Regions from separate parts of the Streptomyces sp. NPDC050535 genome, predicted to be linked through region 1. Evidence: riboswitches for the same ligand, from Rfam matches in the RefSeq annotation. Region 1 holds a riboswitch; each other region holds the start of a gene.
What was found. A riboswitch is a leader RNA that binds a small molecule or an ion and turns the genes downstream of it on or off. The one in region 1 is predicted to bind cobalamin.
Positions count from the first base shown of each region.

Region 2: it holds a riboswitch for cobalamin, as region 1 does, so the genes downstream of both, ACIBLC_RS34340 (cobalamin biosynthesis protein) here and ACIBLC_RS18015 (CbtB-domain containing protein) in region 1, are expected to answer to the same signal.
Region 3: it holds a riboswitch for cobalamin, as region 1 does, so the genes downstream of both, metE (5-methyltetrahydropteroyltriglutamate--homocysteine S-methyltransferase) here and ACIBLC_RS18015 (CbtB-domain containing protein) in region 1, are expected to answer to the same signal.

Region 1 covers NZ_JBITHE010000007.1:113,057-123,388, reverse strand. The annotation lists gene ACIBLC_RS18025 (Ku protein) at 1-25, shown strand, start outside; gene ACIBLC_RS18020 (beta-ketoacyl-[acyl-carrier-protein] synthase family protein) at 72-1,847, opposite strand; cobalamin riboswitch at 2,113-2,254, shown strand; gene ACIBLC_RS18015 (CbtB-domain containing protein) at 2,289-2,510, shown strand; gene ACIBLC_RS18010 (CbtA family protein) at 2,531-3,289, shown strand; gene ACIBLC_RS18005 (histidine phosphatase family protein) at 3,454-4,044, opposite strand; gene ACIBLC_RS18000 (alpha/beta hydrolase) at 4,394-5,059, opposite strand; gene ACIBLC_RS17995 (sigma-70 family RNA polymerase sigma factor) at 5,295-5,879, shown strand; gene ACIBLC_RS17990 (anti-sigma factor domain-containing protein) at 5,876-6,628, shown strand; gene ACIBLC_RS17985 (DUF1295 domain-containing protein) at 6,695-7,492, opposite strand; gene ACIBLC_RS17980 (class I SAM-dependent methyltransferase) at 7,489-8,811, opposite strand; gene ACIBLC_RS17975 (class I SAM-dependent methyltransferase) at 8,808-10,091, opposite strand; gene ACIBLC_RS17970 (DUF1365 domain-containing protein) at 10,088-10,332, opposite strand, start outside.
Region 2 covers NZ_JBITHE010000022.1:67,822-78,153, reverse strand. The annotation lists gene ACIBLC_RS34370 (lysozyme) at 1-192, shown strand, start outside; gene ACIBLC_RS34365 (anion permease) at 404-1,636, shown strand; gene ACIBLC_RS34360 (hypothetical protein) at 1,649-1,870, shown strand; gene ACIBLC_RS34355 (helix-turn-helix domain-containing protein) at 2,167-3,021, shown strand; gene ACIBLC_RS34350 (hypothetical protein) at 3,065-3,706, shown strand; gene ACIBLC_RS34345 (DUF397 domain-containing protein) at 3,944-4,153, opposite strand; cobalamin riboswitch at 4,425-4,568, shown strand; gene ACIBLC_RS34340 (cobalamin biosynthesis protein) at 4,668-5,612, shown strand; gene ACIBLC_RS34335 (cobyric acid synthase) at 5,609-7,117, shown strand; gene cobN (cobaltochelatase subunit CobN) at 7,114-10,332, shown strand, end outside.
Region 3 covers NZ_JBITHE010000001.1:905,216-915,547, forward strand. The annotation lists gene ACIBLC_RS03830 (NAD(P)H-binding protein) at 1-576, shown strand, start outside; gene ACIBLC_RS03835 (FAD binding domain-containing protein) at 687-1,409, opposite strand; gene metE (5-methyltetrahydropteroyltriglutamate--homocysteine S-methyltransferase) at 1,663-3,981, opposite strand; cobalamin riboswitch at 4,164-4,311, opposite strand; gene ACIBLC_RS03845 (phosphocholine-specific phospholipase C) at 4,629-6,680, shown strand; gene ACIBLC_RS03850 (LURP-one-related/scramblase family protein) at 6,770-7,426, shown strand; gene ACIBLC_RS03855 (hypothetical protein) at 7,494-8,444, opposite strand; gene ACIBLC_RS03860 (phosphatase PAP2 family protein) at 8,441-9,313, opposite strand; gene ACIBLC_RS03865 (TetR/AcrR family transcriptional regulator C-terminal ligand-binding domain-containing protein) at 9,565-10,179, shown strand.

The DNA.
Region 1 (10,332 bases):
ACCCCGAAAGCGCGCGTCCGCCTGAATCGCACCGGGCGAGCGGATGTCCTCCCGGGCCCGCGTCGCCGGGGTCACGCCAGGCGCCGGAGTGCCAGCACCGCGTTGTGGCCGCCGAATCCGAACGAGTTGCTGAGGGCGAGGTCGCCGAGGGCGGGCAGTGGCCGCGGCGTCCTGGTCACCACGTCCAGTTCGATGGCGTCGTCCTGGTCCTCGCAGCCGATGGTGGGCGGAATGACTCCGTGGTGGAGGGTGAGCACGGCGGCCACGGCCTCCACCCCGCCCGCGGCGCCCTGGAGATGACCGAGGTGGCCCTTGAGCGCGGTCACGGGCACGCTCCCGCCGAGTACGGCCCGCAGGGCGCCCGCCTCCGCGAGGTCGCCGTCGGTGGTGGCGGTCGCGTGGGCGTTGACGTGGATGACGTCCACTGCATGGGCGCCGGCGTCCCGTACGGCTCGTCGCATCGCGAGCGCGACACCGCTGCCGGAGGGGTCGGGCGCGGCCATGTGGTGGGCGTCGGCGGACAGTCCCCACCCGGCTGCCTCGCAGTAGATCCGCGCCCCGCGTGCCCGCGCGTGCTCCTCGGCCTCCAGCAGCAGGAAACCGGCGCCCTCCCCGTTCACGAAGCCGTCGCGGTCGCGGGCGAACGGCCGGGAAGGGCTGGCCGATCCGCCGTCTCCGAGCCCGTGGGTGGACAGGGCGCGCATCGCGGCGAACGAGGCCATGATCGCCGGGGTGACCACCGCCTCCGCGCCACCGGCCAGGGCGACGTCGACGTGCCCGTACCGGATGCGGTCGACGGCCTGCCCGATGGCCTCGGTGCCGGAGGCGCAGGCGCTGCTCACGGTGCGGGCCTCGCCGGTGATCCGCAGCGCGAGCGACACCTGCGAGGCGGCCTGGGAGGGCACGGTCATCGGTGTGGTGAGCGGTGACACGGCACGCGGCCCCTTCTCCCGCAGCCGCCGGTCACCGCCGACGAGCACGGAGGCGTCGCCGAGGATGGCGCCGACGCTGATCCCGACCCGCTCGGGATCGAGCCCGCTCTCGACCGTCCCCGCGCCGTCCAGCTCGCCGTCCCGCCAGGCCTCGCGCGCCGCGATCACCGCGAACTGCGCGGCCCGGTTCATCCGCCGGGCCTGCGGCCGGGGCAGCAGCTCCGCGGGATCCACGGGAACGGACCCCGCGAGCCGCACCGGCAGCCCGGCGAACTCCTCACCCGCCAACTCCCTTATCCCGCACCGCCCTTCGACCAGTCCCTGCCAGAGCTCGGCCACCCCCACACCGAGCGGCGTCACGGCTCCGAGCCCGGTGACCACGACCCGCCGAGGCCGTACGGCGCCGGCGGCCGCACTCGCACGGGGCCGCGGAAGATGCCGTACGACATGACCCTCGGCGACTTCCCGCGCGACCCGTTCGCGCAGCTGCGAGTCCGACTCGGGCTCCTCGTCCCGGCTCTCCAGATCCCGGTACCACCGGCCCCACCGGCGGCTGTACGACTCCTCGACGGCCCCGGGGTCGACGGCGCGCAGGGAGGTGATCCGATCGCCGTCCCTGAATTCGACCGTTTCCAGACCGGCCGAATCGATCTCGGGAATTCCGGCGACATCCACACGCCGACTCCCCACCGTCACTTGGTGATTCCGCGGGAATACCCGTTCGTGATCACTTCCGCCGAGAGGCGGTCGCAGAGCCAGCCGAATGGTCTGCGGGTTCTCCGGCAGGGTGTGCATCACCACGTACCACCGGTTCGCCGTCACGTCCTCTTCCGACAGCGCGAGAAGATCACCGGGTATCACTTCGGCGACGGTGACGGGGTGGGGCTGTACGGGGACGTCGGAGGAATCGCGCATGGGAGGGATCCTTCTGTGCCGATTGAATGGGAAATATCCCGCCCAACTGTCAGCGACAAAGAACCCCTTGGCTAGACGCGTCCGCCGCTGATGTGCGCAATGTCACCCCATCGCGGGCAGCGTTCTTCCCGCCTGGTATTCGCGAGGATGCGGCGTCGGCCCGCCAACCGGCCCCGGGAGTCAGGGGTTTCGGACAGGGGACGGACGACCGGTCGCCGGACCGGAGAAACGGATCACGCCTGGTGGCCTGGTCTTGGCCATGTACCCGCCACGCGGTACCGTCGGTGCGATATCGACGACGGCAGAACGGAAGCCGGTGGGAACCCGGCACGGTCGCGCCACTGTGTGCCACCCCTTATGCGAGAGGGGGGCAAGTCAGACCCGTAGCCGTCGTCCAGTGCACCACCGAGATGGGACGCGAACTCCCGAGGAGGCCCTGCCATGGCGCAGCATGTCGCCCAGCCGACGCCCACCACCCCCGCCATCCCGGCGAAACTGCCGCTCAAGGACATCGCTCCCTGGGCGGTCTTCTTCGGCATCCTGATGCTGGTCCTGCTGTACTTCGTCGGCGCCGAACAGGGCGCCACCTCCGTCGTCTCCGGCGGGGAAGTCCACGAGTGGGTGCACGACGCACGCCACCTTCTCGGCTTCCCCTGCCACTGACGAAGGACTCGGCGCAGCTCATGAACTCCGCAACGGTAAGAAATCTCCTCGTGCGGGGCATGCTCGCCGGCCTCGGTGCCGGCGTGCTCGCCCTGATCGTCGCCTACTTCCTCGGTGAGCCGAGCGTCGACAGCGCGATCAGCTTCGAGGAGTCCCGCGCCGCGGGCCACGAGCACGAGGTCGAACTCGTCTCCCGCAGCCTGCAGTCCACCGCGGGCCTGGCCACCGGCGTCCTGGTCTACGGTGTCGCCTTCGGCGGCATCGCCGCCCTCGCCTTCTGCTTCGCGCTCGGCCGCGTGGGCCGCTTCAGCCCGCGCGCCACCGCGCTGCTGCTGTCCGGCTGCGCCCTGCTCGCGGTCTACGTCGTGCCGTTCCTGAAGTACCCGGCCAACCCGCCGGCGGTCGGCGACCACGACACCATCGCCAAGCGCACCACCCTGTACTTCCTGATGATGGTGCTAGGCGTACTGCTGGCGATCGCCGCGACCATCCTGGGCAAGCGGCTCGCGCCGAGACTGGGCACCTGGTACGCCACCGTCGCCGCGGTGGCCGCCTTCGCCCTCGCGATCGGGCTGGCGTACGCGTTCCTGCCCGTCATCAACGAGGTCCCCGCCGATTTCCCGGCCGCCGTGCTGTGGCGGTTCCGCGTCTCCGCGCTGGCCATCCAGATCACCCTGTGGGGCGGATTCGGCCTCGCCTTCGGCGAGTTGGCCGAACGGCTGCTGAACCCCGGCCCCGCGAAGGTCGCAACGGCCCGGCCGGTCGCCGCCCCCAACTGACCCGTCCCGCGACACCGGTGAGGGCCCACGGAACCGTCCGGGGGCCCTCTCGCGTTTTCCGGTGAGGACCCATCAAGTGCGCGGCGAGCGGGGAGGAACGGCTTCCGGCGGATGTCGGACCCGAGGGAACCGGGAGTCTCCGGCCGCTGCCCGGCCCTCGCGGCTCAGACGTCCGCGCCGGCCTCCGGTTCGTCCAGCAACCGTCCCAGCCGCAGGTTCCAGCGCCCGGCCCGGCCGCTGAGCTCCGTCGCCGTCAGCGGAGGCACGTCCAGCCGCCAGAACGCCTCGGCGGGCAGGCCCAGGGCGTGGACGACGGCCGCCCGTACGATCTCCGGCTCGACCACCGCGAGCGTGCGGCCGTCGGTGTCCGCCACGCTGTCCAGCCAGCTCCCGACCCGGGCGCACAGATCCTCGACCGACTCCCCGCCGTGGGGTGCCGAGGCGGTGTCGGCGAGCCAGCGGGCCACCGCCTCCGGCTCGGCGGCGCCGACCTCGTCCAGCGTGCGGCCCCGCCAGCGGCCCGCGTCCCATGCCGCGGGCCCCGGAGCGTCCTCGGCACGGAGACCGAGTGCCGTCGCCGTCTCGCGGCACCGCACACTGGGCGTGGCGACGACCCGGACAGCGCGGGGGAGCGATCCGGCCGCCGCGTGTGCCCGGGCCGCTCCCGCGTCGTCGATCGAGTCGCCGTCGTCGAAGCGGGCCTGCCGCAACGCCCGGCTCGTGGCGGGCGAGATGAAGATGACACGGCTGGTCACGGGAAGGCTCCTCCTGCTGGTGTCACGGGTTCGGGTCTCCACCGGGTACGGCATCCGCGTACGGCATCCGCGTACGGCGGCCGGGTCGCCGGCCGTCAGCCGACCGGGGGGACGGGCGTGAACCTAACACCCACCGAGCTCGTCGATTTCGCAGGTCCGCAGCTCCAGGCCGTACAGATTCGGCGAGTTGGGGCGACGCCCCCCGGCGTACGCACTCACGCCCGCCGGGGAAACACAGGGCCCCCGGCCGGTCCTGCGGCCCAACAACCCCGCCCCGAAACTCCGTTGGAGCAGCAGAGACCGGGGCGGGCACCGGCCCCGTCCACGGCGGGGGCCCGCGGGATCCGGGTCACACGGTCGTGCAGCCGGCCCGCAGGAAGCCGACGACCGCCGAGCCCGCGGCACGGTGCCAGGTCGGTACGCGGCGGAGCATGGCGTGGTCGCCGCCCGGGATCACTACGACGTCGGCGCGGGCGCCCGCCTCGCGGGCCCGGTGGACGAACGACACGGACGCGTGCGGGTCGGTGACGCGGTCGCGGTCTCCGTGCAGGACCAGGACGTCCTTGTCCCGGAGGTGGGCCACCGGTTCGCCGTCCGGAATCCAGGGCGCGAGCGCCAGTACGGCACGGACCTGCGGCTCGGCCGCGGCACGCAGGGCCGCGCGACCGCCCATCGAGTGGCCCACCAGGACGACCGGGACGTCTCCGGCGAGCCGCGCGAGTTCCCTCAGCGCCTGCCGGGCGTCCCGCAGGGGGTCGGCCGCGCCGCCGTTCCAGCCGCGCAGCCGGTAGCGCACCTCTCCCAGCAGGACGGAGTCCTCCGGCACCGCCGCGGCGACCGCCCCCACGAAGGGCCGCATCCGCAGAGCCGCCAGGTGCCAAGGCCGCGACGGCGTCAGGCCGTCCGCCCTGCCGCCGTGCAGGAACAGGACGGCGGCCCGGGCCCGGCGCGGGACCCGGCGAGGCACCAGCGCGCCCGCCGCCTCGGGGGCGAAATGCTGCTCGTGCCCTGCCATGCGTGCTCCTCGCGTACCGTCGGGTCGTAGTCACCGAGAACATCAGCCGTTCTCCGATGATTCGTTGCCGGACGCCCGGTGGCTTGGTCGCCCGGCGGAGGGCATTGCCGTCCGCTCTCCGCCATCCTTCCCGTGCCATCCGGCTCCACCTGCGTTTTTATCGGTGCGAGGACCAATCCGTGGCCCTCTCAGGATCGGATTACGTCCGGAGATGTCCCAACCACGGAGGACCCCCGTGAAAGAAGCCGTGCACATCGGCAGAAACCCCTCGAGCGAACCGGATCTTCAGGAGTTGGTCGGTCAGGTCGCCCTGGGTGAGGAAGGCGCGTTCGCGTCGGTCTACGACGCCGTGGTCAATCCGGTCCTCGGCGTCGTCCGCGCCGTCCTGCGCGACCAGGCGCAGTCGGAGGAGGTGGCCCAGGAGGTCCTGGTGGAGGTGTGGCGTACCGCTCCCCGGTACCGCCCCGACCGCGGCACCGCCATCAACTGGATCCTCACCCTGGCCCACCGCCGCGCGGTCGACCGGGTGCGCTCGGTGGAGGCCGCGGCGGCCCGGGACCACAAGGCGGCCCTCCTGGAGCACACCCCCGAGTACGACGAGGTGAGCGAACAGGTGGAGGCGCGGCTGGAGCGGGAGCAGGTACGCCGCTGCATGCGCACCCTCACCGACATCCAGCGTCAGGCCGTCCAGCTCGCCTACTACCGCGGGCTCACCTACCGACAAGTGGCGGAGGCACTGGCGCTTCCGCTGGGCACCGTCAAGACGCGCCTGCGCGACGGGCTCATCCGGATGCGCGACTGCCTGGGGGTGACCGCGTGATCACCGTCGATCTGCACCAGCTGACCGGTGCCTACGCCCTGCACGCCCTGTCCGACGAGGAACGCGAGGCCTTCGAGCGGCACCTCCCGGGCTGCGAATCCTGCGCGCAAGAGACCGCCGAACTCTCCGCCACCGCCGCCCGCCTCGGTCTCGCCGTCTCCGTGACGCCCCGCCCGGCGCTGCGGGAACAGGTGCTGCACCGGATCGCCGGCGTCCGGCAGGAGACACCCGGTGGCCCGACCGTCACCCGCTCCGGCCGCGCGGCGCTGCGGGCCCGCCCGCTGTCGCGCTGGGCGCTGGCCGCCTGTCTCGCGGCGGCGGCCGCGCTCGGCGGCACCGCGGTCTGGCAGCACCAGCGCGCCGAGGACGCCATCGAGCAGGCCGACCGCGCCGAACAGGGCACCGACCAGATCGCCGCCGTGCTCACCGCGCCCGACGCCAGGACCAAGGTCGCCGAACTGGCGGACGGCACCAGCGGCACCGTCGTGGTCTCCGACAGCCGGGACAGGGCGGTGTTCGCCGTCTCCGGGATGGCGGCGCCGCCCAGTGGAAAGGTCTACCAGCTGTGGTTCGACGACGGCGGAACCATGCGCTCCGCCGGTCTGATGAACCCCGGCCGCAGCGACCAGACCGTCCTGCTGAAGGGCGCTGTCGACGGTGCGTCGGGCATGGGCATCACCGTGGAACCGGCGGGCGGCTCGGACCGGCCCACATCCGCTCCGCTCGCCCTGATGGAGTTCCCCGCCTGAGGGAGCGGGGTCCCGCCGGACCCGGACACTGTGGGTGAGTGTCCGGGTCCGGCGGGACCCGGGTCGTCAGCGCGGCGGCAGCGGGAAGAAACCGCTGGTCCGCGCCACGTACTCGGCATAACCGGGACGCTCCGCCATGTGCCGTTCAAGGAGCGGCTTCCCACTGCCCCTGATCAGCAGCAGGCTCATCACCACCGGCGACACGGCCACCGCCGCCGCCGCTCCGAGGGAGTCGCAGGCGATCAGGAACAGTCCCCACCAGACACAGAAGTCACCGAAGTAGTTCGGGTGGCGCGTGTAGCGCCACAGCCCGCGGTCCATGACCTGTCCCCGGTTGGCCGGATCCCTCTTGAAGCGGGCGAGCTGGGCGTCCCCCACCGCCTCGAAGAACATTCCGAGCGCCCACAGGGCCGTACCGGCCACGGCGAGGCCCGAGAGAGGGCCGGCGATGTACTGGGCCGCCTGGACGGGCAGCGACACCAGCCACACCAGGGCGCCCTGGAGCAGATACACCATGCGGAGCGCGTACAGGTTCCGGTTCCCGGAGGCCTTGGCCAGCATCTTCTCGTAGCGCGGGTCCTCGCCGTGGCCGCGCCCGCGCCGGGCGATGTGCAGGGCCAGCCGCAGCCCCCACACGGCCGTCAGCACGGTGACCAGGTACCGCCTGCCCGCGTCGCCGGAATCGGCGGAGACCGCACAGGTCACCACCGCGACCGCGGTGAACCCGACACCCCAGGCGACGTCGACGACCCGGTGCACGCCCTTGCGCACGGCGATCACGAACGTCACCAGCATGACGCCGAAAGCGGCCGCCGCCGCCCACGCCAGGTTCACCGCGAAGGCGCCCCACTCGAATCCGTTCACGGCCGGTCAACTCCCTCGTACCAGTCCTCCGGCGTCGCCGGCATGCCGCTCTCCCCGTCCGGCGTCGGCCGGACGCTCAGAATCTGGTCCACACCCATGCGCCGCTCCTCGAACGCCAGGGCCCCGCCGACCAGGTACAGCCGCCACACGCGGGCCGTCTCCGCACCGACCAGCGCCACGACCTCGTCCCAGCGTTCCTCCAGGGTGCGGTGCCAGGCGCCGACCGTACGCACGTAGTGCTCGCGCAGCGACTCCACGGACCGCACCTCCAGGCCCGCCTCCTCCAGGAAGCCGACCGTCTCGCCGAGTGGCCGCATGTGCATGTCGGGCGCGATGAACGCCTCGATGAACGCCCCGCCGCCGGGCGCCTTCGCCCCGCGCGACATCTGCTGGACGAGCACCCGGCCCCGCGGACGGACCATCCGGTGCAGGGACGCGGCGAACGCCGGGTATTCGGCGTCCCCGACGTGCTCGCCCATCTCGATGGTGGAGACGGCGTCGTAGCCACCGCCCGCGATGTCCCGGTAGTCCTGGCACACCACCTCCACCCGGTTCTCCAGCCCCCGCTCGCCGACCTGTTCACGGACGTACGCCGCCTGCTCGCGGGCCAGTGTGACCGCGGTGACCCGCACGTCGTACCGCTCCGCCGCGTACAGGGTGAGGGAGCCCCAGCCGCAGCCGATGTCCAGCAGCCGGGCGCCGGGGACCAGGCCGAGCTTGCGGCAGATCAGCTCCAGCTTGGCGCGCTGGGAGTCGGCCGGGGTGAAGTCCGGCTTGTCGCTCGTCCAGTAGCCGCAGGAGTAGGCCATGGTCTCGTCGAGGAGCAGTCGGTAGAAGGCGTTGGACAGGTCGTAGTGATGGCTGATGGCGGCCCGGTCCCGGGCCTTGCTGTGCAGGCCGCCACGCAGCCGCGCCTGGGAGGCGGGCGCCGCCGGACGCGGCCCCGCGGCGCCGAACCGCACCGCCGTGCCGAGCGCGCGGGCCTTGTCGGCGAACGCGAGCCGCGGAGTGTCCGACCGCTGCTCCCGCGCCGCGGACCACAGCACGCGCAGCCCCTCGCCGAGGTCGCCGTCCACGTCGAGCTCGCCCGTGACGTACGCCTGCGCCAGGCCCAGTTCACCTGGCTCCCACAGCAGGCGCCGCAGGGCGCGCCGGGACCGTACGACGACCACCGGGCCCTCGTTCGGCCCCGCCTCACTGCCGTCCCAGGCTCGCAGCCGGACCGGCAGGGGACCGCCGAGCGCGGTCTCGACGAGCGCGGCGAGCCGGTGGGCGGCGGCCGGCCCGGTACGGGGCGGGGTGGTGCGGGTGGTGGTCATGGGGAGGGGTTCTCCTTGGTCAACAGGTACTGCTGTACGTCGAGATAGCCGGAGCGGAACCCGGCCTCGGAGTAGGCGAGGTAGAAGCTCCACATACGCCGGAACGTGTCGTCGAAGCCCAGCGCGGCCACCTCGTCCGCGCGCTCCGTGAAGCGTTCGCGCCACAGCCGCAGGGTCTCGGCGTAGTGCGCGCCGAAGCGGTCCCGCCGGGTGACCGTCAGTGCGGTGTGCTCGCGCACGGTCTGATCCACGGCCTCGACGGAGGGCAGCAGACCGCCGGGGAAGATGTACTTCTGGATCCAGGTGAAGGTGTTGCCGGTGGCCAGCATCCGGTCGTGCGGCATGGTGATGGCCTGAAGGACGGCCCGGCCGCCGGGGGCCAGCCGCTTGTCGAGGGTGCGGAAGTAGACGGGCCAGAACTCCGCGCCGACCGCCTCGATCATCTCCACGCTCACGATCGCGTCGTACGTACCCCGCGCCTCGCGGTAGTCGCACAGGTCGATGCGGACCCGGTCGCTGAGACCGGCCTCCTCGACGCGCAGGCGGGCCAGGTCGCGCTGTTCGGCGGAGAGGGTGAGGGAGGTGACGCGGGCACCGCGCGCGGCGGCCCGGATCGCGAGTTCACCCCAACCGGTGCCGATCTCCAACACCCTTGTCCCCTCCCGGACTTCGGCGAGGTCGAGCAGCCGGTCGATCTTGCGGTGCTGGGCGGCGGCGAGCAGGTCCCAGGTGGCGGGGAAGCCGCGGAAGAGCGCCGCCGAATAGCTCAGGGTGTCGTCGAGGAAGAGGGCGAAGAGGTCGTTGGACAGGTCGTAGTGGCTGCTGATGTTGTCGCGGGCGCCGTCGGGGGTGTTGCGCTGGGCCCGCGGCCTGCGCAGCGCCCACAGCCCGCGCAGCCGCTGGAGCGGGGCGGGGATCAGCCGTGCCGCGTTCCCGGCGAGCACCGTGAGGACGGCGACCGGATCGGGGGCGTCCCATTCGCCGGCCATGTAGGACTCGCCGAAGCCGACCAGACCCTGGGCGCCGATACGGCCGTAGAACGCCTTCGGGTCGTGGATGTCCAGTACCGGTCCGCCCCTGCCCGTCCAGGTGCCGTCGGCGAACCGTACGCGCAGGGGCAGTTGCTCCAGGGCGCGGCCCACGACGGCCGTGGTGACGGCGATCCGCGCGCGGGAGGCCCTCGGCGGCGCGGCCACGTCGGGCCAGCGGGCCGCGTCGACGGCCGCGGTCGCGGCGTGCGCCGCCCGTGGGGTGGCGGATCGGGGTTCGGCTGTTCTCATGTCGCGTTCTCCGGGGTGGAATGGTCCGGGTGGGGCTGGACGGGCAGTCCCCGCAGGTACAGGCGGATGCCGTGGATCCGGATGGCCACGGACACGGCGAGGGTCGACAGGGGGTGGCGCACGGCCAGCCGCGCCAGCGCACCCGCGGTGACGGGGCGCCGCGTGCCGCGGACGGTCGCGGTGAAGGGCCTGCCGTTCTCGCGTTCGAGGTGCACGGTGAGGTCGAGGCGCTCGCCGGGCG
Region 2 (10,332 bases), on a different contig from region 1:
GGCAGCAGCCGGGCCTTCGGCGCGAACCACGCCCTGTGGCTCGCGCGCTACGACTCCGCGACCGCGGGCGCCCTGCCGGCGGGCTGGTCCCTCTGGACCTTCTGGCAGTACGACAACAGCGGCAGCCTGCCGGGTGACCAGAATCTCTTCAACGGATCCACGGCTCAGCTCCAGAAGCTCGCCGAGGGATAGCGCAAGCGGCGGAATCCCTTGTTCCGCCTGCGTTCGAGACGTCGGAACAGGTGTCGGACTCGTGCCGAATCAGCGACGAACCACCCCTTTCGCACCATCGAAGGGCTTGCTCGACGCATGCGACACTTTCAATGCCCCCCAAGTTCATCTTCCGTTCATTCAGGTTGCTTACGGTCCACCTGCCACTGACGTCCAATAGAAGTCTGGGTTAATGGAACACATCACGCTCCTCCTCGGAATCGTGATCGTTACCGCTCTCGTGTTCGATTTCACGAACGGTTTCCACGACACCGCCAATGCGATGGCGACGACCATTTCGACCGGTGCCCTGAGACCGAAGACGGCGGTGGCCATGTCCGCCGTGCTGAATCTCGTCGGTGCGTTCCTCTCCGTGGAGGTCGCCAAGACGATCTCCGGCGGCATCATCAACGAAGAGGGCATCCGCACCGAAGTGATCTTCGCGGCGCTCGTCGGCGCCATCCTCTGGAATCTGCTGACCTGGCTTCTGGGCCTGCCCTCCAGTTCCTCCCACGCACTCTTCGGCGGCCTCATCGGCGCCGCGGTCATGTCGGCCGGCTGGTCGTCGGTGAACGGTTCGACCGTGGTCACCAAGGTGCTGCTTCCCGCGATCGCCGCGCCCCTGGTGGCCGGACTCGCCGCGATGCTGGCCACCCGGCTGACGTACCGGATCGGCAGCCGTGCCGACGAAAAGGCGACCGCCAAGGGATACCGCGCCGGCCAGATCGCCTCGGCGGGGCTCGTCTCGCTGGCCCACGGTACGAACGACGCGCAGAAGACGATGGGCATCATCACCCTCGCGCTGGTCACCGGCGGTGTGATCGCGCCGGATTCGAACCCTCCGACCTGGGTCATCATCTCGGCCGGTATGGCGATCGCGCTTGGCACCTACCTGGGCGGCTGGCGCATCATCCGCACGATGGGCAAGGGCCTCACCGACCTCGCGCCGCCGCAGGGCTTCGCCGCCCAGACCAGTGCCGCCACGGTCATCCTGGCCTCCTCCCACCTGGGCTTCTCGCTCTCCACCACGCAGTCCTGCTCCGGCGCCGTGATGGGCTCGGGTCTCGGCCGCAAGGGCGGTGTCGTCCGCTGGTCGACCGCGACCCGGATGTTCATCGCCTGGGGCCTCACGCTCCCGGCGGCGGGCCTGGTCGGTGCCGGCGCGGAGTTCCTCACCAAGCAGGGCACCTGGGGCATCGTCCTGACGGGCGGCCTCCTGGTGACCGGCGCGGGTGTCATCTGGAACCTGTCGCGCCGTCAGCCGGTGACCATCGACAACGTCAACGAGACCGACGCCGGGCCCTCCGGCGTCGTCACCAACGCGATCGCCGCGGTCACTCCGCCTCCCGCGGGCCCGCTCCCCGGTGACCTCAAGGCCACCATCCCGTCCCCGGACGCGGAGCCCACCGCTCCGGCCCCGGTGTAAGGAACGAACAGCATGCACATCGACTGGGCAGCGCTCGGCTCCGTGTTCGGAGTCAGCCTGGTGGCCACCGTGGGCCTCGTAGGCCTCTTCACCCTGGGCATCGTCGGCCTCTCCAAGCGCGAGTCGGCACCGGCCGGGGGCGGCAGCGCCGCCCTCGCGGTCACCGGCGCGTACGCCTGCTTCGCGGCGTGCGCGGCGGCGGTGGCGTACGGCATCTATCTGATCGTGGCCTGACGCTCCATCCGGCCACGATCCGGCAGCCCTCCCGACCGCGGCCCGAAGGCCCGCCCGGGCCGCGGTCCGACGGCCCGCCTCGACGACCGAAGCCGGGTGGGGCGCACGTCAAAGTGCGCCCCACCCGGCTTTTTTCTGCCCGTTGACCTCAGGCGACTCACTCGATCGAGCGTACGCGATGCGGCGAAGCGACATATGTCATACTGGCACCAAGCTCTCTGATAGCGTCGACCGACCATACGGCTCCCTGACATATGCCATTCATGGAGCCGTCACGACGACAGCGAGGAGCCACCATGCCGAGGGATGTCGATCCGAGCCTGAACCGCCGCAGACTGCGGCTCGCGCTCCGCAAGGCCCGCGAGGCCACGGGGCAGTCACAGGGGCAGGCCGCCCACGCCCTCGACTGGTCACTCTCCAAGATCATGCGAATCGAGCAGGGCACGGTCAGCCTCTCGGTCACCGATCTGCGCGCCCTGCTCCAGCAGTACGAGGTGGCGGAACTCGAACTCGTCACGGAGTTGGAGGAAGCCGCGCGCGGTTCGAAGGGCGCGAGCTGGTGGGCCCAGTACAACGACATCCTGGGACCGGGGTTCGGTCAGTACCTGGGCTACGAGAGCGCCGCCGCGTCGATCCGTACCTACAACCCGATCGTGGTGCCCGGCTTTCTCCAGACCGACGACTACGCGATGGCCCTGCTCACCCCCCGGGTCGATGAGGCGCGGGCCCGGCGAATCGTGGAGCTGCGCACCGCGCGCCAGGAACGCACGATGGAGGGCGAGGACCCGCCGTTGACCTTCTTCGTCGTCGACGAGGCGGCACTGCACCGGCAGGTCGGCGGACCGAGGGTGCAGCGCGCCCAGTTGCAGCACCTCATCGACACCTCGAAGCGCCCCCAGGTGTCCCTCCAGGTGCTCCCCTTCGCCGCGGGCGCCCACTACTCCACCCGCGGCAGCTTCATCCTGCTGGGCTTTCTCGACGACGAGGACCTGCTCTATCTCGAGGTCCAGGGAAACCAGTCCACCCGTGACGACCACGAACTGATCGTGCGCCACCAGGAGTGTTTCGAATATCTCCGTGAGGTCGCCCTCGGCGGAGAGCAGGCCATCGAACTGATCAGCCGGATCAGGGACGGTATCGACAGCAGCTGATCTGCCGGGCCCCAGCAGCCCGGGAGAAGCGAGGAGGCCTCATATGCTGCCAGCCGCGTGGAATGAGTGGTGGCGGGAGGTCTTCACTGCCATCGGGCGGGCACCCTGGCGTACCGGCGGTGCGGACGGTGCCCAAGGGGCCGGTGGAGCCACCGGTGCCCAAGCGCCCGCTGGAGCCACCGCCGCTCACGCCGGTGACCCTTCCGACGGCGACGACGGCGGGAGCGGCGACGCGGACGCCGACGACATCCCCTCCGCCGACTCGGCTCGGTGGCAGACCCCCGTCGCCGACCTCTCCTACAACCAGCTCGTGCGGGACGCGATGGCGGACCAGGACCGTGCCGACCGGATGGACACCCTGGACCGTCATCGCACGGACGACCATCTCCGGGTCTTCACCACGAAGATCGTCTACTGCACCAGCTGCATCCTCGTGCTGGTGGCGGGCCTCGCCGGACTGCTCGGCGCCATGGCGGCCTTCGGACTGACCAACCCATGGCTGATGGGTACCGTGACCGGCGTCGTGATGACCCCGGTGGTCGCTATGAGCCGTCAGCTGGCCAAGGTGATCGCGCAGACCGGTTCGACGGAACCCGCCCTCAGCGACGACCGCCGGGCCGTGGTCCCGGCTCAGCGGCAGTCCGAGCTGCCGGCGGACAGGCAGTCGGCGGACGATTCCTCCTGAACTCCGCCAAGCCCCACCACAGTCCCGCGGCCACGGCTGTCACCGCGGCCACCAGCACCCAGGCGGTAAGCCGCGCGGCCATGCCGTCCACCAGCAGTGCGGCTGCCGCGCCGGTCAGCGCGGCCATCGCGCCGAGCACCGCGCACATCAGCACGGTCCCGAGCGACACCGAGATCCTCCGCGGCCCCCCGCGCAGTCCGTTCACCGCGTGCCGCATCTCGGCGAGATGATGATCCGTCACGTCTCTCCCCCTCCCCCTGAGCCGGCGAAAGCCGTCAGAAAAGTCCGCCACCGCTCGGCGGACAGGACGACATACGGCCCCGACGGGTTCTGCGAGTCACGGACGATCACGCCGTCTCCGACGAACGCCACCTCGACACAGTCGTAATCGGCCCCGCTGAAGCTGCTCTTGTGCCAGAACCGCTCGGACGAGTTCTCATAGGACACGCCTACCTCCTGCTGCCCAAGAGCCGGCGTCCCCCGACGCGTGTCCGTCTCTTTCCCCCATGCCGAGTCACGATAGCGCCGTGATCTTGGTCGGCCCAGAGGGCCGCCGAGAGGAGCCCCACCACGTCACCACACGGAGGCAACCGCCCTCGGACCGCTCCCCGATTGTCGTATTCGAGTCTATGAAAGGTCTTTTTGTCGGCCTAGAGGAAAACCGGCCCCGTGTGGGCCTCAGCACACTCCTCCGTCGCAGGTCAACAGCAAGTTGACGGGTCTTCCAACCCCGTGGTGGACTGCCGGGGCCAAGTACGGCGGCAAGAGAGGAAGCCGGTGTGAGTCCGGCGCGGTCCCGCCACTGTCATCGGGGAAGGAATTCCCCGGGAGCCAGGAACTCTCACCGCCGGTCTCTTCGAACCAGGGCGTGGACACCCTGAGTGAGGACATATCGCCATGCGCGGCTGCCCAAGTGCCCTGCGAACGACGGCTGTGCCTGACCTGACGGCCGGCTGAGCCGGTGCGTGCCGATCGCGTCTTCGCGTACGGCGCCGCCGCCGGCCTTCTCGGTGACCTGCTGCTCGGCGATCCCCGCCGTGGACATCCGGTCGCCGCTTTCGGGCGGGCCGCGGGTGCCGTGGAACGGACGCTCTGGCGGGACCACCGCGGCTGGGGCGCGCTGCACACGGCCGTGTGCGCCGGCGGTGCCGCCGGGCTCGCGGCGCTCGCCGCCCGTTCCGTACGTGATTCCCGTACCGCCTCCATCGCACTGACCGCGGCCGCCACTTGGGCCGTCGTCGGCGGCACCTCCCTCGGCCGGGAGGCCCGGGCGATCGGCGGCGCGCTCGCGGCCGGCGACGTCGAGGTGGCCCGGGAGCGGCTGCCGCGTCTGTGCGGGCGGGATCCGCAGGCTCTCGACGCGGACGGGATCGCCCGGGCCGTCGTCGAGTCCGTCGCCGAGAACACCTCCGACGCCGTGGTGGGGGCTCTGGTGTGGGGTGCGGTGGCCGGCGTGCCCGGTCTTGTCGGGTTCCGTGCCGTCAACACCCTGGACGCGATGGTCGGGCACAAGTCCTCCAGGTACCGGCGCTACGGCTGGGCCTCCGCACGGCTCGACGACGTCGCGGGCTGGCCGGGCGCGCGGCTCACCGCGGTACTCGCCGCCGCCGCCGGAAGCGACCCGCGGGGCGCCGTGCGCGCCTGGCGCGCTGACGCGGGGAGGCATCCGAGCCCCAACGCCGGTCCCGTGGAGGCCTCGTTCGCGGGGGCGCTCGGGGTGCGGCTCGGCGGGACCCTCGCGTACGGGGGAAGGGTCGAGCACCGGCCCGTACTGAACGGGGAGGGCCGGGCCGTCGCGGTCGGCGACATCGAGCGCGCCGTGCGGCTGTCCCGGCGTGTGAGCTGGCTCGCGTTCGGCGTGTGTGCCGCGGGCCTGCTGCCGAAGCGGCGGGGAGGCGGTTCATGAGCGGCGGGCTGCTGGTCGCCGGAACCACCTCCGACGCCGGCAAGAGCGTGGTGACCGCCGGGATCTGCCGGTGGCTGGTGCGCCAGGGTGTCAAGGTGGCGCCCTTCAAGGCGCAGAACATGTCGCTGAACTCGTTCGTGACGCGGGAGGGTGCCGAGATCGGGCGGGCGCAGGCCATGCAGGCGCAGGCCGCCCGGGTGGAGCCCAGCGTGCTGATGAACCCCGTGCTGCTCAAGCCGGGCGGCGACCGGAGCAGTCAGGTCGTGCTCATGGGCAGGCCCGTGGGCGAGATGAGCGCCCGCGGCTATCACGGCGGCCGGCAGGAGTCGTTGCTCGGGACCGTGCTGGAGTGTCTCGCCGAACTGCGGGGCACGTATGACGCGGTGATCTGCGAGGGGGCGGGCAGTCCCGCCGAGATCAATCTTCGGCGGACCGACATCGTGAACATGGGGATCGCGCGGAACGCGCGGCTGCCCGTGCTCGTCGTCGGTGACATCGACCGTGGCGGCGTCTTCGCGTCCTTCTTCGGGACCGTCGCGCTGCTCTCCCGCGAGGACCAGGAACTCGTCGCCGGGTTCCTGGTGAACAAGTTCCGCGGGGACGTCTCCCTGCTGGAGCCGGGCCTCGACATGCTCAAGGGGCTCACCGGGCGGCCCAGTTACGGTGTGCTGCCCTTCCGGCACGGGCTCGGGATCGACGAGGAGGACGGGCTGCGGGTCTCGCTGAGGGGCACGGTCCGGGAGTCGGTGGTGGCCGCCCCCGTCGGCCAGGACATCCTCCGGGTCGCCGTCTGCGCCGTCCCCCTGATGTCCAACTTCACGGACGTGGACGCGCTGGCCGCCGAACCGGGTGTCGTCGTGCGGTTCGTGGACCGCGCCGAGGAACTGACCGACGCGGACCTCGTCGTCGTCCCCGGGACCCGGGGGACGGTGAAGGCGCTGGAGTGGCTGCGGGAGCGCGGCCTCGCGGACGCGATCGCGCGACGGGCCGCCGAGGGACGGCCCGTGCTCGGCATCTGCGGCGGCTTCCAGCTCCTCGGCGAGCACATCGAGGACGAGGTCGAGTCACGGGCCGGGCACGTCGACGGGCTCGGACTGCTGCCCGTACGGGTGCGGTTCGCGCGGGAGAAGACGCTCGCACGGCCCGTCGGCGAGGCGCTCGGCGAGCCTGTCGAGGGATACGAGATCCATCACGGCATCGCCCGAGTCACCGGCGGCGAGGCCTTCTTGGACGGCTGCCGGGTCGGCGCGGTCTGGGGCACGCACTGGCACGGCTCGCTGGAGTCGGACGGGTTCAGGCGCGCGTTCCTGCGCGAGGTGGCGGCCGCCGCGGGCCGTCGTTTCGTACCGGCCGCCGACACGTCGTTCGCGGCGCTGCGCGAGGCGCAGTTGGACCTGCTCGGCGATCTGATCGAGGAACACGCGGATACGGACGCGCTGTGGCGGCTCATCGAGTCGGGCGCGCCGTCAGGACTGCCTTTCATTCCACCGGGAGCGCCCGCATGAGCACAGTTTTGTTGTTGTCGACCGCCGACACGGATCTGCTGGCGGCCCGGGCCTCCGGCGCCGCGTACCGGATCGGCAATCCGACCCGGGTGGATGTCGCCGCCGAACTCCCCGCGCTGGTCGCGGGCGCGGACGTCGCCGTCGTACGGCTGCTGGGCGGGAAGCGTGCCTGGGAGGACGGGCTCGCCTTCCTGAAGGCGTCCGGCGTTCCGACCGTGCTGCTCGGCGGGGAGGCCGTTCCCGACGCGGAGTTGATGGCCGAGTCGTCCGTGCCCGCCGGTGTGGTCGCCGAGGCGCTGCGCTATCTCGTGGAGGGCGGCCCGGAGAACCTGACCGAGCTGGCCCGTTTCCTCTCCGACACCGTGCTGCTCACCGGCGAGGGCTTCGAGGAGCCGCGGCTGATGGCCGCGTACGGCGTGCACGGCGAGCGCGCGTTCGTCGAGGGGCGCCCGACGATCGGCGTGCTCTTCTACCGGGCGCACGAACTGTCCGGCAACACCGCCTTCGTGGACACGCTGTGCGACGCGATCGAGGCGCGGGAGGCCAACGCCCTTCCCGTGTACTGCGGTTCGCTGCGCGACGCCGACGCGGGACTGTACGAGATCCTCGCCAGGGCCGACACGCTGGTCGCCACCGTGCTCGCGGCCGGCGGCACCCACGCCTCGGAGGCCTCCGCCGGCGGTGACGAGGAGGCCTGGGACATCGGGGCGCTCGCCGATCTCGACATCCCGGTGCTGCAAGGGCTCTGCCTCACCTCCTCGCATGCCGCGTGGGAGGCCTCGGACGCCGCCCTGTCCCCCATGGACGCGGCGATGCAGGTCGCGATCCCGGAGTTCGACGGGCGGCTCATCACCGTGCCGTTCTCCTTCAAGGAGCAGGGCCCCGACGACGTTCCGGTCTATGTCGCCAACCCCGAGCGGGCCGCGCGCGTCGCCGGGATCGCCGTGCGCCACGCCCGGTTGAAGCACAAGCCGAACGCCGACAAGAAGCTCGCGCTGGTCTTCACCGCCTACCCGACCAAGCACTCCCGGGTCGGGAACGCGGTGGGTCTCGACACGCCCGCCTCGGCGGTGCGGGTGCTCGACGCGCTGCGGGGCGCCGGGTACGCGCTGACCGAATACCCGGACAACGGCGACGAGTTGATCCACCGCCTCATCGCGGCCGGCGGCCATGATGTCGAGTGGCTGACCGAGGAACAGCTCGCCTCCGCTCCCGCGCGCGTGCCGTTGGCCGACTACCGGGCCTGGTTCGACAAGCTCGACCCCGAGCTGCGCGGCGGGATGGTGGAGGCGTGGGGCGAGCCGCCGGGCAACCTGTACCTCGACGGGGACGACATCGTGCTGGCCTCCCTCCAGTTCGGGAACGTCGTCGTGATGATCCAGCCGCCGCGCGGCTTCGGCGAGAATCCGATCGCGATCTACCACGACCCGGACATGCCGCCGTCGCACCACTACATGGCGGCGTACCGGTGGCTGGAGACTGCATCTTCTCAAGCAGGGTTCGGCGCCGACGCCGTCGTGCACATGGGCAAGCACGGCACGATGGAATGGCTGCCCGGCAAGGGACTCGGGCTCAGCGGCGGCTGCGCGCCCGACGCCGTGCTCGGCGAACTCCCCCTCATCTACCCCTTCATCGTCAACGACCCAGGCGAGGGCACGCAGGCCAAGCGGCGCGGGCACGCCACGGTGGTCGACCACCTCGTGCCGCCGATGGCGCGCGCGGACACCTACGGCGATCTGGCGAAGCTGGAGCAGCTTCTCGACGAGTACGCGCTCGTGTCCGACCTGGACCCGACGAAGGCCCCGGCCGTGCGCGCGCAGATCTGGACGCTGGTCAAGGCGGCCGAGCTGCACCACGACCTGCATGTCGACGACCAGCCGGACGACGGCGACTTCGACTCGTTCGTCATGCACATCGACGGCTATCTGTGCGAGATCAAGGACGTGCAGATCCGGGACGGCCTGCACATTCTCGGTGGCGGTCCGGAGGCCGAGCCGCGGGTGAACCTCGTGCTGGCGGTGCTGCGGGCCTCGCAGGTGTGGGGCGGCAAGGCGAACGCGCTGCCCGGTCTGCGGGCCTGTCTCGCCGAGCATTTCGGCCTGGTCGAGAAGGAGTTGCTCGGCGAGCCCGGCGCGCCGGTGAAGGTGCCGGTGGAACTGACGGACCTCGTCGACGGGCCCGCGCGGACCGGCGCCGACGCCATCGACCTCCTTGAGCAGCTGTGCCGCCGGATCGCGGAGGGCATGGAGGAGCGCGGCTGGGTGTCGGCCGAGAGCACCGCGCTCGTACGTGAGGTCCTCGGCGTCGAACTCCCGGACGCCATCGCGGTGGTGGAGTTCGCGTGCGACGAGGTCGTGCCGCGACTGGCGAGGACCACTGACGAGATCGACCACATCCTGAAGGCACTTGACGGCGGTTTCGTCCCGGCGGGCCCGTCCGGATCGCCGACGCGCGGGCTGGTCAACGTCCTGCCGACCGGCCGCAACTTCTACTCCGTCGACCCCAAGGCCATCCCGTCCAGGCTGAGTTGGGAGGTCGGACAGGCGCTCGCGGACTCGCTGATCCAGCGCTATCTGACCGACACCGGCGCGTACCCGACGTCCGTCGGTCTGACGGTCTGGGGCACCTCCGCCATGCGCACCCAGGGCGACGACATCGCGGAGATCCTGGCGCTGCTGGGCTGCCGCCCGGTGTGGGACGACGCGTCGAGGCGCGTCACCGGCTTCGAGATCGTGGGCCTGGAGGAACTGGGCCGGCCGCGCATCGACGTCACGGTCCGTATCTCCGGGTTCTTCCGGGACGCGTTCCCGCACGTGGTCGGTCTCATCGACGACGCCGTGCGGGCGGTGGCGGAGCTGGACGAGCCCGCCGAGTCCAACTACGTGCGCAGGCACGCCGACGAGGACACCGCCGAGCACGGTGACCGGCGCCGCGCGACGGCTCGTATCTTCGGGTCGAAGCCGGGTGCGTACGGGGCCGGGCTGCTGCCGCTGATCGACGCGCGGAACTGGCGCTCGGACGCCGACCTGGCCGAGGTGTACGCGGTGTGGGGCGGTTACGCGTACGGGCGCGGGCTCGACGGGCGGGCGGCGCGCGGGGACATGGAGACCGCGTTCAGGCGGATCGCCGTCGCCGCCAAGAACGTCGACACCCGCGAGCACGACCTCGTCGACGCGGACGACTACTTCCAGTACCACGGTGGGATGGTCGCCATG
Region 3 (10,332 bases), on a different contig from region 1:
GGAGTGCGGCGCGCGGTTCTTCTCAGCTCGTCGGCGATCCCCGAGGGAGGCCCCGCCGTGGGGCAGGTTCACCGGGCACTGCCCGGCCTGTTCGCCGAGTGGGCGGTCCTGCGGCCCTCGTGGTTCATGCAGAACTTCACCGGCGACCACGCGCACGCCCGGACCGTCCGAGCGGACGGCACCATCCGGACGGCGGCCGGCGAGGGCCGCGTCGGATTCGTCGACGCCGACGACATCGCCGCCGTCGCCGTCCACGCCCTGACCGAGACGTCGGCCCCGAACACCGACCTGATCATCACCGGGCCGACAGCGCTGAGCTACGGCGACATCGCGGCGATCCTCACCCAGGTCACCGGTCATACCGTGACGCACAGTCAACTGTCCTACGAGCAGATGCGTGACCGGCTGACCGCCGACATGCCCGCCGAGTTCGCCGCGATGCTCGCCGGCATGGACCGGGCCATCGCCGACGGCGCCGAGGACCGCACCACCGACACGGTCGAGCGCCTCACCGGCCGCCCGCCGCGCGGCTTCCGCGCCTTCGCTGAACGGGAGACGGGCCGGCTACGGGTCTGAGATCCGAGCGGGCATCCCGAGTCGGCGGCCCGAGCAGGCGTCCCGAGTCGGCGGCCCGAGCGGACAGCCCGAGTCGGCGGCCCGCTCCGACTCGGGGAAATCGGCCTTTCTCAGCGGACGCCGGGGCGGCCCAGGAGTTCGGTGACCTGCTGGCGGACCACTTCCCAAGCCGGGTCGGGAAGTCCGCCGACTGTCGTGCGACGCAGGGCGTCGAGGACCTGCTCGGTGTCGCCGTCGCACGAGGTGCCGTCGCTGAGCACCTCGTAGCCGTCGCGGACGGCGACCCGGAGACGGGACGGACCGTCCTCGCCACGGTGCACGGCGGCGGCGACGACGAGGGGCGGCGGCCCGCCCGCCTCGCCCGTCAGCTTGTGGTAACTGCTGGCGACCGGCTCCCGCCAGTGGAGGCTGAGCAGCAGATGACGCTTGGCCAGCACCTCGGCCAGGTCGGTCTCGTAGACGCTGTCCGGTTCCAGGACCACCCCGCGGGCGTCCAGGACGAGCGCCGCGGGCAGCAGACATCGCAGCGTGCTGCCGACGAGGTTGCCGCCGACGGTGGCCGTCCGGCGGACCGCGCCGGTCCCCACGGAGGAGGCCGCCCGGCGCAGCGCCTCCGGCACGCTGTCGTCTATCCGGTTCAGCACGACACCCGCGCCCAGTGCCCCTCGCTCGACCGCGTTGGCCGCCGGCAGTTCGCGCAACGACATCGCCTGCTCCGGGAAGCCGTCCCGTTGCCAGCCCGCCCACACCAGTGTCGCCCCGCCTATGGGCACCGCCCCTTCGGCCAGGCACTCCTGTGCTTCGGACACGGACGTGGGCAGACGCAAGAGCACGGTGGCCGACCTGTCTTTCTGGAACTCGGTGGCCCGGGTGGGCGATACCCCGGCCGATTGACCTCTGACAAAGCGCATTTTTCCCGCGCACGCGGGGGCGCGTACAGGGCTCACTTCTCCACCCTGTGCTCCCCTCACGGGCGAGCACCTAATCGAGGAGCCCTACACGTACCTTCCGTGACCTGCTCCGGCCCGACGGCCGGGGACGACCGGGAAGGGGCCGCGGCGTGCCCTTCCCGGTCGTCCCGGCGGGTCAGGACCCGGCGAGTTCGGTGCGGACCGTCCGGGCCGCCGCGACCAGGTTCTCCAGCGACGCGCGCGTCTCGGGCCAGCCGCGCGTCTTCAGTCCGCAGTCGGGGTTGACCCACAGCCGCTCGGCGGGGATGGCCTCAAGTCCCTTGCGCAGCAGGGCGGATGCCTCGTCCGCGCTCGGCACGCGCGGCGAGTGGATGTCGTAGACGCCGGGACCGGCCTCGCGCGGATAGCCGTGCTCGGCCAGCTCCCGGGCGACCTGCATGTGTGAGCGGGCCGCCTCCAGGCTGATGACGTCGGCGTCGAGGTCGTCGATGGCCCGGACGATGTCCCCGAACTCGGCGTAGCACATGTGGGTGTGGATCTGGGTGTCCGGGCGTACGCCGCCGGTGCTGAGCCGGAACGCCTCGGTGGCCCACGCCAGATACGCCGGATGGTCCGCGGCGCGCAGCGGCAGCGTTTCGCGCAGCGCGGGTTCGTCGACCTGGATGACCGAAGTCCCGGCCGCCTCAAGGTTGTTGACCTCGTCCCGCAGAGCGAGGGCGACCTGGCGGGCCGTGTCGCCGAGCGGCTGGTCGTCACGGACGAAGGACCAGGCGAGCATGGTGACAGGGCCGGTCAGCATGCCCTTGACGGGGCGGTCGGTCAGGGACTGGGCGTACGTCGTCCAGCGCACCGTCATCGGCTCGGGGCGGGAGATGTCACCGGCCAGGATCGGCGGGCGGACGTAACGGGTGCCGTACGACTGGACCCAGCCGTGCCGCGTGGCGAGGTAGCCGGTGAGCTGTTCGGCGAAGTACTGGACCATGTCGTTGCGTTCGGGCTCGCCGTGCACGAGGACGTCGAGGCCGGTCTTCTCCTGGAAGGAGATCACCTCGCCGATCTCGGCCCTGATGCGGTCCTCGTACCCGGAGCTGTCGATCCGGCCGGCGCGCAGATCGGCCCGCGCGGTGCGCAGTTCGGCGGTCTGCGGGAAGGAGCCGATGGTGGTGGTCGGCAGCAGGGGCAGACCGAGGTGGGCGCGCTGGGCGGCGGCGCGCTCGGAGTACGGCTCCGAGCGGCGGGCGTCGGCGTCCGCGACGGCGGCGGACCGGGCCCGCACCGCGGGGTCGCGGGTGAGCGCCGAACCGGCCCGGGAGGCCAGGTCGGCCCGGTTGGCGGCCAGTTCCGCCGCGATGGCGTCGGTCCCGAGGCCGAGACCCTTGGCGAGGGTGACGATCTCGGCGGTCTTCTGGCGGGCGAAAGCGAGCCAGCGCAGGATCTCCGGCTCGATGTCACTCTCGGCGGCGGCGTCGAGCGGGACGTGGAGCAGCGAGCAGGACGCGGCCACGTCGACCCGGTCGGCCAGGCCCAGCAGGGTGCCCAGGGTGGCGAGCGACCTGGTCAGGTCGTCGGCCCAGATGTTGCGGCCGTTGACGACGCCGGCGACCAGGCGCTTGCCCGGCAGTCCGCCGACGGCGGCGAGCGCGTCCAGGTTGGCGGCGGCCGTGCCGGTGAAGTCGAGGGCGAGGCCGTCCACCGGGGCCTTGGCCAGTACCGGCAGGGCGTCGCCCAGCCGGTCGAAGTAGGAGGCGACCAGCAGTTTCGGGCGGTCGGCGAGTCCGCCCAGATCGCGGTAGGCGCGGGTGACCGCGTTCAGCTCGGCGGGCGTGCGGTCCTGCACGAGCGCGGGCTCGTCGAGCTGTACCCACTCGGCACCCGCCGCGCGCAGGTCGGCGAGGACCTCGGCGTACACCGGCAGCAGTCGGTCGAGGAGGGTCAGCGGGTCGAAGTCCGCGGCCACGCCGGGCGCGGGCTTGGCGAGCAGCAGGTAGGTGACGGGGCCGACGAGGACCGGCCGGGCGGTGAGCCCGAGAGCCAGGGCCTCCTTGAACTCGGCGACCTGCTTGGCGGAGTCGGTGGTGAAGACGGTGTCAGGGCCCAACTCGGGTACCAGGTAGTGGTAGTTGGTGTCGAACCACTTGGTCATCTCCAGCGGCGCGACGTCCTGGGTGCCGCGCGCCATCGCGAAGTACCCGTCGAGCGGGTCGCTGGCGACGGCGTCCCGGTGACGGTCGGGGACCGCGCCGACCATGACGCTGGTGTCCAGGACGTGGTCGTAGTACGAGAAGTCACCGGTGGGGACCTCGTGGATGCCGGCACCGGCGAGCTGCTCCCAGTTGGCCCGGCGCAGTTCGGCGGCGGTGGCCCGGAGGGCGTCGGCGTCGACGCGGCCCTTCCAGTAGCCCTCGATCGCCTTCTTGAGCTCCCGGCCCTGGCCCTGACGGGGGTAGCCGTACACGGTGGCCCGTGCTGCCGCGGCTGCGGACTTCGCTGTCACGGAAATCTCCTTCGCGAGATATCTCCCTGGAATCCCGGGACGGGACGAGGGCGCGAAGGGCCGGCGACCGGACGGAACGATCCTCGTACGCGAGACACGGTCGTCCGTCCGATATGTGCGCCGACCCGCCCACGAGGTCACCGGGATGTCCGCGCACGAGGGGTCGCGCGCGGGCAGCGGGCAGGTCTTCGGACTTGTGGGCGCGCCCTCCCTGCGGAGGACATCTACTGGCCGTCGCTTCCCAGACCCGGCCGGGCCCAGTGCGTATGACGGCGGTCGTTCCCACTCACCGCTGCGGGGCAGTCCCGGATTCCCACCGGGTTCCCTCTTGCGACGCTCCCGTCTGGCGGACGGGGCGAACCAGCTGCACCGACCAGCCTAGAGGGCCGCGCGAGGCTGCGGGGGACATCGCCCACATGCCGGGCGGCGAGACTTTTGCCCGACGTTGGTTGCGGGAGGCCGGGTTGGCGTTCCGTTTACCGCCGTTCGCCGCACGTACCTCCGAGTTTCACGCGGGGGCCACGGGACCCTTCCTTGCCGTTCGGTGCTCTTGGAACACTCCAATCGCACACGTTCCAGCAGTATCCCGGCCAGCCCGGTCATCCCGTACGTCCGTTGTTTCCGTCAGGACAAGAGGTCACCCAGCCATGCCCCAAGTGAATCGGCGCCGCTTCCTCCAACTCGCCGGCGGTACCGCGGCGTTCACCGCACTGAACAGCAGCATCGAGCGGGCCGCGGCGCTGCCCGCGAACCACCGCTCCGGGACGATCGACGATGTCGAGCACATCGTCGTCCTGATGCAGGAGAACCGTTCGTTCGACCACTACTTCGGCTCGCTGAGGGGTGTCCGCGGCTTCGGCGACCCGGTTCCGGCCAAGACGTCGGGCGACAAATCGGTCTGGTACCAGTCGGACGGCACCAAGGACGTGCTCCCCTTCCGTCCCGACGCCGACGACCTGGGCATGCAGTTCATCCAGGATCTCCCGCACGGCTGGAGCGACGGACACGCCGCCTTCAACAAGGGCAAGTACGACAAATGGGTGCCCAACAAGTCGTCGACGACGATGGCGTACCTGACGCGTGAGGACATCCCGTTCCACTACGCGCTGGCCGACGCGTTCACCATCTGCGACGCCTACCACTGTTCGTTCATCGGCTCCACGGACCCGAACCGCTACTACATGTGGACGGGCTACACCGGTAACGACGGCGTCGGCGGCGGCCCGGTCCTCGGCAACGACGAGGTCGGCTACGACTGGACGACGTACCCCGAGCGCCTCGAGGCGGCCGGCGTCTCCTGGAAGATCTACCAGGACGTCGGCGACGGCCTGGACGCGAACGGCTCCTGGGGCTGGATCTCCGACGCCTACCGAGGCAACTACGGTGACAACTCGCTGCTGTACTTCAACAAGTACCGCGACGCCAAGCCCGGCGACCCGCTCTACGACAAGGCCCGCACCGGCACGGACGCCCGCAAGGGCGAGGGCTTCTTCGACCAGTTGAAGGCCGACGTGCAGGGCAGGAAGCTGCCGAAGATCTCCTGGATCGTCGCGCCCGAGGCCTTCACCGAGCACCCCAACTGGCCCGCGAACTACGGCGCCTGGTACATCTCCCAGGTCCTGGACGCGCTCACCTCGAACCCCGAGGTGTGGGGCAGGACGGCCCTGTTCATCACGTACGACGAGAACGACGGCTTCTTCGACCACCTCGTACCGCCGTTCCCGCCGCAGTCGGCCGCGCAGGGCAAGTCCACGGTCGACGTCGGTCCGGACCTGTACGCGGGTGACGCGAGCCGCACGGCCGGACCGTACGGATTCGGCCAGCGGGTGCCGATGCTCGTCGTCTCGCCCTGGAGCAAGGGCGGTTACGTCTGCTCCGAGACGCTCGACCACACCTCGATCGTCCGGTTCATGGAGCGCCGCTTCGGCGTGCACGAGCCCAACATCTCGCCCTGGCGGCGCGCGATCAGCGGCGACCTCAGCTCGGCCTTCGACTTCGCCCACAAGAACACGAAGCCGGTCGCGCTGCCGGACACCGACGGCTACGAGCCGCCGGACAACGACCGCCACCCCGACTATGTGCCTACACCGCCCGCGAACCCCGCCCTGCCCAGGCAGGAGCGCGGCACGCGCCCGGCCCGCCCGCTCAAGTACGCGCCCCTCGTGGACGGTTCGGCGGATCCGGCGGCCGGAAAGTTCACGCTCACCTTCGGCTCGGGCGCCAAGGCCGGCGCCGCCTTCCTCGTCACGTCCGGCAACCGCACCGACGGCCCCTGGACCTACACGACCGAGGCGGGCAGGAAGATCTCGGACACCTGGAACTCCGCGTACTCGAACGGCTCGTACGACCTGACGGTGCACGGCCCGAACGGCTTCCTGCGCACCTTCAAGGGCCCCGGCAAGAAGGCCGGACCCGAGGCCACCGCGCGGCACACCGGGGGTGACGTCGAACTGACCTTCACCAACAGGGGCTCCGGCACGGTCAACCTGAAGGTGAGCGACGGCTACGGCGGCCGGCCGAAGTCGTTCAAGGTGCGGCCGGGCGCGACCGTGCGGCACACCTTCGAACTGCGGGCCGACAAGCGCTGGTACGACCTGACCGTCGTGTCCGACACGGACGCGAGCTTCCTTCGCCGGTTCGCCGGACACGTGGAGAACGGCCGGCCGGGCGTGAGCGACCCGGCGATCGTTACCCACTGACGCGTCGGCCGGCGGACCCGCTCCGCGGACCGGCCGAGGCTTGGTCAACTGCTGGTTGATCTCCGGCCATCGCACGATAGTGTGCCCCGGTGAACACACATTCGAACACTCCCGCGGAGCGGCAGGCCGGGGTCGCGGCGGGCGGCGGCACCCTCTTCACCGAGCCGGTACTCGTGGTCAACCAGAAGGCCAAGCTCATCGAGCTGACCAACGAGTACAAGGTGATGGACCAGCAGGGCAACCAGCTCGGTTCGGTCGTCCAGGTCGGACAGAGCGCGCTGAAGAAGATCCTCCGCTTCTTCGCCGGCCTCGACCAGTTCATGACCCACAAGCTGGAGATCCGCGACGCGCACGGTCAGCCGCAGCTGCTGCTGACCCGCCCCCGTAAGTTCCTGAAGTCGCGGGTCCTGGTGGCGCGTCCGGACGGTTCGCCGGTCGGTGAGATCGTGCAGCAGAACATGATCGGGAAGATCAGCTTCGCGATCAACGCCGGTGGTCAGCAGGTCGGCGCGATCAAGGCGGAGAACTGGCGCGCCTGGAACTTCGCGATCGTCGACCGGTCGGACAACGAGGTCGCCCGGATCACCAAGACCTGGGAAGGCCTCGCCAAGACGATGTTCACCACTGCGGACAACTACGTACTGCAGATCCACCACCAGCTCCCCGAACCCCTGTTGAGCCTGGTCGTGGCGACGGCGCTGACCGTCGACACGGCGCTCAAGCAGGACTCCCGCGGACTGGGCTGACACGAAACCGCGTGAGAGGGCGGCCGCGGACACTCCGCGGCCGCCCTCTCACGTTCCCGTGGCGGTTCTACCGGGCCGTGAGATGCCCCGGGTTCGGTTGCTGCGGCAGCAACGAGGGTTCGTACGTCGCCGACTCGGGCCTGAGAGCCAGCACCGCGGCGACCGGGTGCTCGTCGAGGATGTCTGCGGGCAGCGGGACTTCGGGCGCGGAGCGCGACAGCGTCACCACACCCCACGCCGCGATCCCCGCGCCCGTCAGCGCGAGGAGCACGCCCGCCGCGCCGCCCTGAAGGCGTTCGCCGAGCAGGGACAGGCCGATCACCGCGGCGGCCATCGGATTGGCGAGAGTCACGACGGCCAGCGGCGCGCCGAGTCCGCCCTGGTACGCCGTCTGCGACAGGAGCAGCCCGCCCATCGCGAAGGCCGCCACCAGCAGGGCCACCACGATCACCTGGGCACTCAGCAGCGAGTCCGAGCGGTCGGTCGCGGCCACCGTCACCGTCTGGGTGAGCGCGGAGGCGACACCGGAGGCGAAACCCGAGGCGGTCGCGTGCCGCAGCCCCGGCCGCGTGCCCCGCCGCGCGAGAGCGCCGATCAGCACGGCGGTCATACCGGCCACGCCCACCGCCTGCGGCACGCTCAGCACGGTGTCGGGCGCGGGCCCCGACGCCGTGACGAGCAGCGCGGCGAGACCGGTCAGGGTGAGCGCGGTTCCGCGCCACTCGACCGCGCTGACCCGCCGCCCGGCGACCCGCGCCCCCAGCGGCACCGCGGCCACCAGGGTCAGCGCGCCGAGCGGCTGCACCAGCGTGAGCGGACCGTACTTGAGCGCGGCGACGTGCAGCAGCGCGGCGCCCGCGTTCAGCGCGACCGACCACCACCAGGCCCCGCTGCCGAGGAGCCGCAGCGCGCCCGACCCGGAGCCGCGGGACGCGAGCCGCTCCTGCGCCACGGCCGCGGCGGCGTACGCGACGGCCGAGAACAGCGACAGGACGACGGCGACGAGAGTGGCGTTCATCGGCCGGCTCCCACGAGCTCGGGTATGTCCCGTACGGAGTCGTCGGCACGTTCTTGGGTGCGCCCCGCCGTTGTCGTGGTCCGGTGCGGCAGGTGGATCACCGCGAGGGCGATCCCGAGCAGCGCGGCCGCCACGATCGCGTCGAGCCAGTAGTGGTTCGCCGTACCGACGATCACCAGCAGGGTGACCAGCGGATGCAGCAGCCACAGCCAGCGCCACCGGGAGCGGGTCGCGACGATCAGGCCTATCGCGACCATCAGGGCCCAGCCGAAGTGCAGCGAGGGCATCGCCGCGAACTGGTTCGCCACCGCGTCGGTCGCGGGATGGGCCCCGTACACCGTGGGGCCGTAAGCCTGCCCGGTGTCCACGAGACCCGCCGCCTTCAGCAGACGGGGCGGTGCCAGCGGGAAGAAGAGGTGCCCCACCAGGGCGGCGCCGGTGACCACCGCGAGGACCCGGCGCGCCCACACGTAGTGCGCCGGACGCTTCAGGTACAGCCAGACGAGGAAGGCCACCGTGGCCGGGAAGTGGACGGTCGCGTAGTAGGTGTTCGCCACGTGCACGAGGGTGTCGCTGTGCAGCAGCGCGCCCTGTACGGCGCCCTCGCCGGGCAGGCGGAGGGCGCGCTCCCAGTCCCACACGCGGTCCGCGTTGCGGAAGGCCTCGCCGGTGTGACCGGCGGCCAGCTGCCGGCCGATCTTGTAGACGAGGAAGAGTCCCACGACGAGCAGCAGCTCGCGCAGCAGCGGCGGGCGTGCGGCGGTGTCGTCCGGCGGGCGCGCCGCCGTGTCACGGGGCGCGGCCCGGCCTACGGTCGCATCGGTCTTCGGTTCGGTCTGGGCTTCTGCAGGCTCGGATCGGGAATCCATCCCCCGGCCCCCTTGCTGACGGTCTTGCGTGGGGTGGTGCGTGGTGAGCCCAGGACAAGGTCCACTCCGTGCCTGTCCACTCGACGGAGGAGTGGGTCCTGTCCAAGGCTCATCGATACGCCAGTGTACCGATACGCCGCCGTATCGGTACACTGGCGTATCGCTTAGACTGTGTGAAGCGGACCACCGGATCGATCTATTCCCAGCCGTGCGGAACCGGATGTGCACAACCGATCGAGCGAGGAGAGAGCATGACGTCGCAGGCCGCGGAGGGACCGGAGACGGTCATCGCCTCGCGCCGCTCCAAAATCACGCCCGAGCGTGAGCAGGAGTTCTACGACGCCGTGATCGAACAGCTCCGTGAATGCGGCTACGACGCGTTCACCATGGAGGGCGTGGCGGCGAGCACCCGCTGCAGCAAGTCCACGCTCTACCGGCAGTGGAAGACGAAGCCCCAGTTCGTGGCGGCGGCGCTGCGCGCCAACCGCTGCCCCCGGTTCATGGGCATCGACACCGGCTCGCTCGCCGGAGACCTCCGCGCGGCGGCGCACGCCGCGGGTGAGTGGTCCGGCCGGGACACGCAGCTGCTCCAGGCGCTCGGCCACACGGTGATGGCGGACAAGGAGCTCCAGCAGGCGCTGCGCGAAGCGCTCATCGAGCCCGAGGTCGCCTCACTCAAGGAGATGATCGAGCGCGCGGTCGAGCGGGGTGAGGTCCGCGCGGATCACCCGGCGCTGGAGTTCATTCCGGCACAGGTCATCGGCGTCATGCGAGTCCGGCCCGTGCTGGAGGGGCGGTACGCGGATGCGGCGTATCTCACACAGTTCGTGGAGGCGGTCGTTATTCCGGCCCTTGGCCTGACCTGAGACCAGGCCGCCGTCCGCGGGATGACCGGACGTCGGCCTGCTCGCGCCGCACCGTGGGGACGGGGGCGGCGCGAAACCCCGGCCGGGTGGGGTTCCTCTTGAGCGGAGGGGCACCCCACCCGGCCGAACACTTTCCGTTCCTTGTCCGGGCGC